Regions from separate parts of the Exiguobacterium sp. JMULE1 genome, predicted to be linked through region 2. Evidence: riboswitches for the same ligand, from Rfam matches in the RefSeq annotation. Region 2 holds a riboswitch; each other region holds the start of a gene.
The links. Region 2 has a riboswitch for S-adenosylmethionine ahead of EXW93_RS15865 (amino acid permease). Riboswitches for the same ligand answer to the same signal wherever they lie in the genome.
Positions count from the first base shown of each region.

Region 1: it holds a riboswitch for S-adenosylmethionine, as region 2 does, so the genes downstream of both, EXW93_RS02105 (2,3-diketo-5-methylthiopentyl-1-phosphate enolase) here and EXW93_RS15865 (amino acid permease) in region 2, are expected to answer to the same signal.
Region 3: it holds a riboswitch for S-adenosylmethionine, as region 2 does, so the genes downstream of both, EXW93_RS14455 (methionine ABC transporter ATP-binding protein) here and EXW93_RS15865 (amino acid permease) in region 2, are expected to answer to the same signal.

Region 1 is NZ_SGWC01000002.1:357,516-360,793, forward strand. Features, by position in the region: gene EXW93_RS02095 (methylthioribulose 1-phosphate dehydratase) at 1-205, opposite strand, end outside; gene EXW93_RS02100 (2-hydroxy-3-keto-5-methylthiopentenyl-1-phosphate phosphatase) at 202-861, opposite strand; gene EXW93_RS02105 (2,3-diketo-5-methylthiopentyl-1-phosphate enolase) at 858-2,048, opposite strand; SAM riboswitch class I at 2,119-2,220, opposite strand; SAM riboswitch class I at 2,426-2,529, shown strand; gene mtnK (S-methyl-5-thioribose kinase) at 2,608-3,278, shown strand, end outside.
Region 2 is NZ_SGWC01000002.1:3,021,717-3,024,994, forward strand. Features, by position in the region: gene mmuM (homocysteine S-methyltransferase) at 1-194, opposite strand, end outside; gene EXW93_RS15865 (amino acid permease) at 169-1,572, opposite strand; SAM riboswitch class I at 1,650-1,751, opposite strand; gene EXW93_RS15870 (ketopantoate reductase family protein) at 1,788-2,705, opposite strand; gene EXW93_RS15875 (GntR family transcriptional regulator) at 2,888-3,278, shown strand, end outside.
Region 3 is NZ_SGWC01000002.1:2,758,349-2,761,626, forward strand. Features, by position in the region: gene EXW93_RS14445 (MetQ/NlpA family ABC transporter substrate-binding protein) at 1-218, opposite strand, end outside; gene EXW93_RS14450 (methionine ABC transporter permease) at 238-888, opposite strand; gene EXW93_RS14455 (methionine ABC transporter ATP-binding protein) at 878-1,906, opposite strand; SAM riboswitch class I at 1,993-2,096, opposite strand; SAM riboswitch class I at 2,346-2,447, shown strand; gene EXW93_RS14460 (alpha/beta hydrolase) at 2,515-3,273, shown strand.

The sequences.
Region 1 (3,278 bases), 2.7 Mb from region 2:
CGATCAATTGACCGGTCGCATCGACATGAACGAAGTCGTCAGGAGTCGTCTGCCGTTTATCTTTTCCGCTTGCCGTCACAAGGAATTCAACCGGGACACCGGATGTCCGAATGGCGAGATTGCCACTCGTACCAGGGAACCAATCGCGAGCCGCAAGCTCTTGTTTGATGGCGCGTAGCTCTTCATAGCGTCGCATGAATGTCATGTTGTCACCTCCGCTCGTGTTAAATCATGAACGATATCATGGAACGTCTCAAACGGTGTATAGGCGATATCGTTCTCTTCACACAACGTGATCAGATAATCACGGGCATAGACACGATCCGCTTGTTTTGAGAGTTCGAAGTCCGTCACCGAGTCGCCGATGACGATGATGACGTCACCGTCTTTACGTAGTGTCCGGGCAACGGACGTTTTACAACAGCCGCACCCGTTCGTACAATGGGCATCGCAGGCGTTTGGCCAATCGATATGGACGAATGGACCACTGAAATCGGCGACGTTACAGTAAATCTGTTCTTGTTCAAGGAATGGCGCTAAGATCGGTTCGACGAAAAAGTCCATTCCGCCGCTGACGATCGAGAAATCGATGTCTTGACGACGACTGTACTGCAGTAACTCCGAAAATCCGTCGCGAATGACGGCGCGCTCCAGTAAAAAGTCAAGATAGGACGCTTTCCCATCAGATGGCAGAAGTGCGAACATTTGCCCGACACCACTTTGAATCGATAACGTCCGGTCGAGTACGCCGCGTTTTAACGGTTCGAAGTCACTCGCTGGCGCAAATGCCTGCATGAGTGCGATGATGTTATCCTGTGTCGTCACGGTACCGTCGAAGTCACAAAGAATCCGTACGGTCATGACTTGATCCCCCAAGCGTCGAGGGCGATCCGTAATTCTTCATGACGCGATGCTGCCGTCGATAGGGATTCATTTGCGAGTGCCGCATCGAGTGCCTGACGGAAAGCGGTGACACCAGCCGCAGCACCTTGCGGATGACCATGTACGCCGCCACCGGCGTTGATGACGGAATCGATACCGAAGTCCCGTACGAGTTGAGCGACGAGTCCAGGATGAATACCGGCTGAAGGAACCGGGAAGATCGATTTCGTCTGACCGAGACGGGTCGCTTCGACCGCGATGCCACGGGCGACATCCTTTGGCAAAGCGACATTGCCGTAAGGAGACGGGAATAGCGTCAAGTCTGCTCCAGCAGCACGCGGTAATGTGCCGAGTAAGACAGGAGCTGCGACTCCGTGATTCGGGCTAGCGATCAACGCACCGCTATATGCCGGATGATTGAAGATTGGAACGTTGATTTCCGGATCACTTGCCAGTTCGCGTAAGACGTCGAGTCCGTATGTGAAGGTATTCAGCAAGAAAGCAGTCGCTCCAGCGTCAATCAATCGCTTGGCTTGATCCTTGAGCGTAAAGACGGGACCGCTGAGTGTGATCGCATATAACGCACGTTTACCAGTCCGGTGGAAGTGAGCATCGATGACCTCACGTCCGATTCGTGCCCGGTCAATCGTCGGTGTCAACGGATTGTCGTATAGGATCTCATCGTCTTTGACGAGATCAATCCCACCAGCGAGTTGTCCTTCGAGTTGATCACGAAGGAACGATAAATCGCGTCCGATGACTCCTTTGAAGATGCTCATTAACAATGGGCGATCTTCGACACCGATCAAGGAACGGACCCCTTCAATCCCGAATTTCGCACCTGGAAAGTCCGACGTAAATGTATCGGGTAGTAGCAATTCCGTTAATTTGATTTCACCGTCGAGTGAGAGTTTCCCGAAGACGGTCGTCAGAATCGCAGAAAAGTCGCGCGACACGTTATGTTCCGGATAACGAATCGTGATATATCCTTTGCCATCGCGCTCTTCGGTATGTACGACTTCCCCTTTGAACGAGGCGAGTTGTTGTTGTTCGAGATGATTCAGTTCCGTCCAAGAACCGACTGTCAGACCAAGCGCGAGTTGTTCAGCGCGCTGCTCGAGTCGATCACGGGCAGTCAATTGATAAGTAGCAGTGATATAAGCCATGTCTTTCCTCCTTCAACAAAAAAATGGTCTCTCGTCAGCGACAAGAGACCATGAATGATTCGAACGTGGACTCTTATCTGTCAGCTTAGTAGCTGCAAGAATTAGCACCGTGCCAAAAGGTCGGTTGCTGCGACATCGTAGGGCTTGTCCCTCCGTCTGCTCTTGATAAGAATTGGATGAAATTGTGAAATCTAATTGCAATTTTTACATGAGAATCGTGACTTGTCAAACTATTTTTAGAAAATTTATTTTTTTGGAAATACTCTTTCTATAGATGACTTAAAAATGATGTCCGTTTCTGCTTGATTTCGATTTGACAGCGAGGAAGTCGATTGCGTAAGATTCAAATCAATATCACACACGACAACTACATACGACTCTTATCGCGAGTTGGCAGAGGGAATTGGCCCGATGACGCCGCAGCAACCGACCACTAGGCACGGTGCTACATCCAACAGACGTTTCGTCTGAGAGATAAGAGGACGCAGTGACTTTTCTGCGCCTCTTTTCGATGACGAAAAGAGGCGCTTTTTCGTGTATCACATAGGGGGAAACTGAGATGACATATAAAGCATTCACAGAACAGGACGCGATTGATCGTGTTCGGACATTAGGACTGATCGGCGATGGAGCCGTCGAAGCAGAAGAGATTGGCGACGGGAACCTCAACCTCGTCTTTCGGATTCGAGAAGGCGAACATCGCTTGATTTTAAAACAAGCATTACCATATGCGAAGGTCGTCGGGGAGAGCTGGCCGTTATCGCTCGAACGAGCGTGGATCGAGCAATCCGCACTCCGTGAATTCGCGCGACATGCCGTACCGTTCGTACCACGTGTTTTTCATGCTAGTCACGAAGAGGCGTATACGGTCATGGAAGATCTTTCACATTTGACGATCGTTCGAAGCGGTTTACTCGCAGGTGAACAGTATCCGTTGCTTGCGGAACATATCGGTTCTTATCTCGCTCGGACGTTATTCCATACATCGGACTTTGCGCTTGGTCCGGTTGAAAAGAAACGTGTCGCCCGAACGTACTACAATCCAGACTTGTGCGACATCACGGAAAAATTAATCTTCACGGATCCGTTTCATGACGCGGAGACGAACGAGATTGAAGTCGGACTCGAAGAAGAGGTGGCACGTCTATGGGCAGACGATGAGTTGAAACGCGAAGTCGCAAAACTCGAAGCGCTCTTCATCACGAAAGGAGATGCATTGCTGCACGGCGA
Region 2 (3,278 bases):
TCAGCACCTACTTCAAAGTAGTCACGATGGACGTGTTCGATTTGTTCCGGTGCTTCGATTAAGAGACGTGCTGACCAAAGCGGATCGTTCAGGTCGAATCCCTTCTGTTCAAGTTCGGTTGCAAGGGCACCATCTAAAATGAGAAAGGGAACTTCCTGTAATCGTTGATCAACTGGATTTTTGATTCGGGACATCTTCAACACTCCGTTTCTGAGAAGAATTCGTGAACGCATGTACGACATAACAGATCACGATGAATGGAATACCACAGTACAAGGCGATTCGTTGTGTCGGATCAAATCCGATACCAATCAGGGAAATCAAACAGACGACGAAAGCGGCGATTGGCACGAATGGAAAGAGTGGTGTGCGATAGACCAATTCGTCGACCGTATGCCCTTCGCGGAGAAATTGTTTCCGGAAGCGATACTGAGCAATGCTGATACTCATCCAAACGACGACGACAGCGAGACCGGAAATCGAGACGAGCGCGATATAGACACTCCCTGCTGCATAGATGCTAGACAGCAAGGCAAGTCCTCCGCCAAGCATGCTGAACAATACAGCTCGAAGTGGAACCCCACTTGGTGTCACTTGGGCGAAGAAGCGTGGAATCATACGTTCGTTCGCAAGCGACCAGAGCATCCGAGAGGCGGCGTAAAGTCCAGAGTTCGCTGCCGACAAAATCGCTGTCAAAATGACGAAGTTCATCACGTCTGCTGCGTAGGGAATTCCGATCCGTTCGAACACGGCGACGAACGGACTTTCGAGTACACCTTTCCCATCCGTTGGCAATAAGACGGCTAACACGATGATCGTACCGACGAAGAAGAGGACGAGTCGCAAGATCGTCGTCCGGATCGCAAGCGGAATCGTCCGTTTCGGATCGACTGCTTCACCCGCTGCGACACCGATCAGTTCCGTTCCCGAGTAAGCAAAATTCACGGCAAGCATCGTCATGAAGATGACGAAAGCACCATTTGGGAATAATCCACCTTCCGTTAAGGAAGAAAAGAATGGGGCTGGGCTACCATCTTGCAGTGGAATGAAGCCGACGATCGCTCCCGCACCAAGTAAAATGAACGCAATGATCGTCACGACCTTAATGGCGGAGAACCAAAACTCGACTTCAGCGAACACGCGAACCTTCAAGACGTTGATACCAAGGATCATCGCAGCGAATAAGGCACTGAACACCCAAACCGGAATCGATGGGAACCAACGTTGCATCAAAATGCCTGCTGCCGTGAATTCTGAACCAAGGGCGACCGTCCACGTCAGCCAGTAGAGCCAGGCTACTGTATAACCGGTGCCAGGTCCAATGTACTTCGTTGCGTACTTATGGAATGATCCGGTTTCCGGCATGTGCACGGCGAGTTCACCGAGACTTAACATGACTAAGTAAACGACGACGGCTCCGATCAAATACGATAAAATCGTTCCGACACGTCCTGCTTGTTCCAACGTATAACCTGTACTTAAAAATAATCCTGTTCCAATGACACCACCTAACGACAGCATGATCAGATGACGTGATTCCATCTTGCGTCGAAATGCTCCGCTCGTTTTCATGAATCCATTTCCTCCTCGTTCCACCTATTTCAAACAAAAAACGCATCCTCACGGATGCGTCGGTCGACAATTCGGAAATCTTATCGATCGGGTGCAGCACCCGCAGGAATTAGCACAGTATCTTTCGACCTGTTGCTGAGGTTTCATAGGGCCAGTCCCTCCACCTCTCTGGATAAGTATGTAATTGTTCCTAACCATATCAGAATGCAGATAATTCAGTCAACAGGCATTTCCCGATTTTTTTGATAGATCCATAAATTAGATTCAATCAGTTGAAGATGACGTGAAGAGCGTGTTTCGAGCAACGTACTAAAGAAATGTTTCACTTCGACGGGCTGACCCTTTTCCATGTCCCGTAACATTGACGATTTCATCGTGTCTTCCATTGCATGCATCTGCTTCAGCAAGACCGCTTCTACATCGTCATTAAAGACTGCGCCTTGTTCTTCCATCGCTTGCTTCGCTTCCTTCATGACGTCTTGAATCATCTGATGACCAATTGGGTCCTTGCGAATTGGACCGATGGCAGAGCGAAATAGTGTCGTCACGCCCGCAAATGTCGAAATGAAGAGGTACTTTTGCCACATGTCATCCATGATATGCATCGAGTACGCCATCGGTGCCTTCGCTTTCGCAAAACGTGTTGCAATCTCCTCTAAACGCGCTGTTGGTTTACCGGTTCGTGAACCAAACAATAGCCGATGCGACGGGCTTGTCTGTACAATACGCCCTTCTGCATCAAGCGTCGATTCAATGAAGCAAAGCCCGCCCAGTACTCGATCTTCTCCGAAGACTTCTGTTAACCGTCGTATATGCTGCATGCCGTTCAACAAAGGAATGATGTACGTCTCGCTCGAAACAAATGGCGCAAGATCCTGTAGGACATCATCCAAGTGATAGGCTTTCGTCGAAAGTAAGACGACATCAAATGTGTGATTCAGTCGCATGTCTCGTGTCACTAACTGAGGCGTGATCATAACATCACCATGAGGACTAGTGATCTGTAACCCTGTCTTTTGTAATTGTTCATAGCGCTTCGGACGAACAAGGAATGTCACCTGTTCCCCTTGCTCAGCAAGACGTCCCCCGAAATAACCTCCAACTGCTCCGGCACCTACGACTAAAACATGCATATGCATTACCTCCTTTTTAACTAATCGATTCGTTACTTACTCCTTCACCCTAACATATCGGAAACCATTTTCCTGATTCCTGCTTGAATCACTAAAATGTAAGTTAAGCGTTTGCATTTTAGAAAAAAACGTTTATACTAACTTGTATACAAGTATACTCACTTTAGAAATCAGGTGATTCCATGTCAGAACTGTTATACCCCTTGAAGTGGTTAGCAAAAGCTTCCGCTGGAGATCGTGTCGCACACGAGCTACGGATGCGCATCATTTCAGGAAAGATTGAAAGCGGTACCATTTTATCCGAAAACAAATTAGCCTCTGATTTTTCAGTCAGTCGCTCGCCCGTCCGTGATGCGTTAAAGGTCCTTGCATCCGAACAATTGATTCGTCTCGAACGAATGGGAGCGGTCGTCGTCGGTTTGTCTGAGCGCGACATTCAGGAAATCTATGATGTCCGGCTACTCATTGAAACGTTCGTCTTCGAACGACTCGTCAAAATCGAACGGGCAGAACTCGTCCGTGAACTCAGTAAAATTCTCGAAATGATGAAAGTTGCCATCAAATACAAGGATG
Region 3 (3,278 bases), 260 kb from region 2:
CCCTCAGCCAGTGCCATGTTCGGCTGGACATAATCGGAGAACTTGACGAGCTCGATTTTGATGCCTTCCTTCTCTGCTTTTTTGGCGACATAATCCCAAACTTGTGTGTCTGAACCGCTGACACCGAGCTTGATCGTCTTTTCGTCTTCTCCTGATGCTGCGCACCCGGCAAATAAAATCGTCGTGAGTGTTGCTCCAATTGCTACTGCTTTTTTCATGGCTGAATCGCTCCCTTGATTAATGTCTTCTGATTTTTCGTGCGACGATGTTGCCTGTCGTCTGTAAGCCTTGGACTAAGATGACGAGAATCCCGACCGTGATGATCATGACTTTCGTATCAAACCGTTGATAGCCGTAAGTAATTGCTAAGTCACCCAAACCGCCACCACCGATGGCGCCTGCCATCGCCGATGCCCCGATCAAGCCGACCGTCGCGATCGTTAAGTTCAGGATGAGTGAACCGAGTGCTTCCGGTAGGAGGAAGCGGAAAATCGTTTGAAACGGTGTCGCGCCCATCGCTTCTGCTGCTTCAAGAACGCCTTTATCGACTTCGAGTAAAGAACTCTCGATCAGACGCGCCATGTACGGTGCAGCGTAAAAGACGAGCGGAACGATTGCGGCTTCTGTTCCGATCGATGTCTGAACGATCAAGCGCGTCAACGGGATGATCGCGACGAGTAAGATGATGAACGGAATCGAGCGGAAAATATTGACGATACTGTTGAAGAACGTGAACAACGGAACATTTTCAAGTAACGCTCCTTTTCGCGTGACGACAAGCAGGATACCGAGTGGTAAGCCGATCAAGGTCGAGAACAAGAGCGAAACGGATACCATCGTCATCGTCTGCAAAAATGCTGTCCAAATATCACTGTAGTTAACTAGCATCAGCGAGCACCTCCTCAACGGTTACCTGTGCCTGATCGATGTAGTGTAAGGCACGTTTCACTTCTGTCGTCTCACCGATCAGTTCAACGAGTAATGTGCCGAACGGCGTCTCCTGCAACTCCGTGATGCTACCGTGCAGGATATTGACATCGACGTCGAAGCGTTTTGCGACTTGCGACAAGAGTGGTTGTCCGGTGTGATGTCCAAGGAAGTGAATCTTATAGATTGGATGCGCATTTCGCGACTCGATCAACTGACGAATCGACGCTGGAATCTCGTCATGCATGACGGACCGTACAAAGTTCCGTGCCGTCTCGGTCTGCGGATTTGAAAAGACATCAAAGACCGTTCCTGACTCGATTAGCTTCCCAGCTTCGATGACGGCTACACGATCGCAAATCTCCCGGATGACGCCCATCTCGTGGGTAATCAAAAGAATCGTGATCCCGTACTCTGCATTGATCCGTTTTAATAACTGAAGAATATGATGTGTCGTCTGGGGATCAAGTGCTGACGTCGCTTCGTCACATAAAAGGACGGAAGGTTGCGTCGCGAGTGCCCGGGCGATACCAACGCGCTGTTTCTGCCCACCCGACAATTGATCTGGATAATGATCCGCCTTGTCCGCGAGATCGACGAATTCGAGCAACTCCGTCACCCGACGGCGAATCTCATCTTTCTTGACGCCTGCGAGAACGAGTGGTTTTGCAACGTTCGTAAAGACCGTGTTCGCATTCAATAGATTGAAGTGCTGAAAGATCATTCCAATCCGTTGTTTTGCTTGGCGTAATTTTTTCGGAGACAGTTGCGTTAAATCTTCCCCATCGACCGTCACCGTTCCTGACGTCGGTCGTTCTAACAGATTGACACAGCGGAGCAGTGAACTTTTCCCGGCACCGCTAAAGCCGATGACACCAAAGATTTCGCCTTTCTCGATCGTCAGGTCGACACCGTCTAGCGCTGCAATCGTCTGATCTTTCGTGACGTACGTTTTTTTGACTTGATGAAATGCAATCATTCCGTTTTCCCCCTTCATTCAACAAAAAAGGTCCCTTCTTGAGAAACAAGAAGAGACCTGGATCCGCACAGTGGCAGAATCCACTCCACTCATCTCTCAGACATCTGTCTGATGGAATTGGCACAGTGCTCATAATGAGTCTGTTGCCGAGGTTTCGTAGGGCCAGTCCCTCCACCTCTCTGGATAAGTATTGCGGTATGAAATTCGTATGTGTGTTGTTGCGTTGTTGCTTATGTCGTAAAACTAATTTTTACATTACGGGTCGAAACTTTAAAAGTCAACCAACTTTGCAAAAATAATCCATTTGGCGCATATCGATGGATTTACAAGTTATGAATTAGCTTAATGAACGGATCACGATTCGTCAAGAAAGATTTGACAAGTCATTTTTGGTCGTGCTACCATCGTTTCAATGATTATTCCGACAATTCCAATATGATATTTATCAAGAGTGAACGAGAGACCTGGCTCTATGACTTCACGGCAACCTGCAATTTGTAAGGTGCTCCGACCAGCAAAGCGCGGCTTTGGATGATACGGTGAAAAACTCGTGGGCGTCCAAGCAGTGACGTCGACGAGTTTTTTTCATGAATGGAGGAAAAATAGTAATGATGAACTATCCTGTATTGACTGGTGCTGAAGCGTTTTATTTTCAAGGTGGATCGATCGGCATTCTAATCTGTCATGGTTTTAACGCCACTCCGCAAAGTGTCCGGGACGTCGGTGAGGCATTCGCTGCTGAAGGTTTTACCGTCTATGCCCCGCGCTTACGTGGACATGGAACGAACGTCCGCGAGTTCGAACAATCGACTGCTCGATGTTGGAAGCAAAGCCTGCAAGACGGCTATGAACGTTTACAAGAAACATGCGATCAAGTCTTCGTCATCGGTCAATCGATGGGTGCGACGCTTGCGCTGTCGCTCGCCGCTGACGGGATTCCGTTTGCCGGCATCATTACGATCAATGCCGCACTCTCCGTTCCATCCTATGAATCACTTTCGTTCGAGGACGGTCCAGAGTATTTACCGGAAGGCGCACCGGACATTAAGCGAGCAGCCTTTGAAATCATCTATGATCTTGTTCCGAGCCGTTGTGCGTTCGAACTTGTTCGCCTAATGGATGAAACAAAAGGACGCCTTGGATCGATCCTTCTACCGACATTGATTCTTTACTCAGCGACCGATCACGTCGTTCCACCTTCGAGCTCGGATTATCTGCACCAGCACATCGGAACAAATGATAAACGAAGCTACTGTTTACTGAACTCGTATCACGTTGCGACACTCGATCATGATCAGGATTTGATTGTTCGTGAGACGATTCGCTTTATCGAACAATCGTGTCAGTTTTCGCAAGAAACAGGCTGAATCAA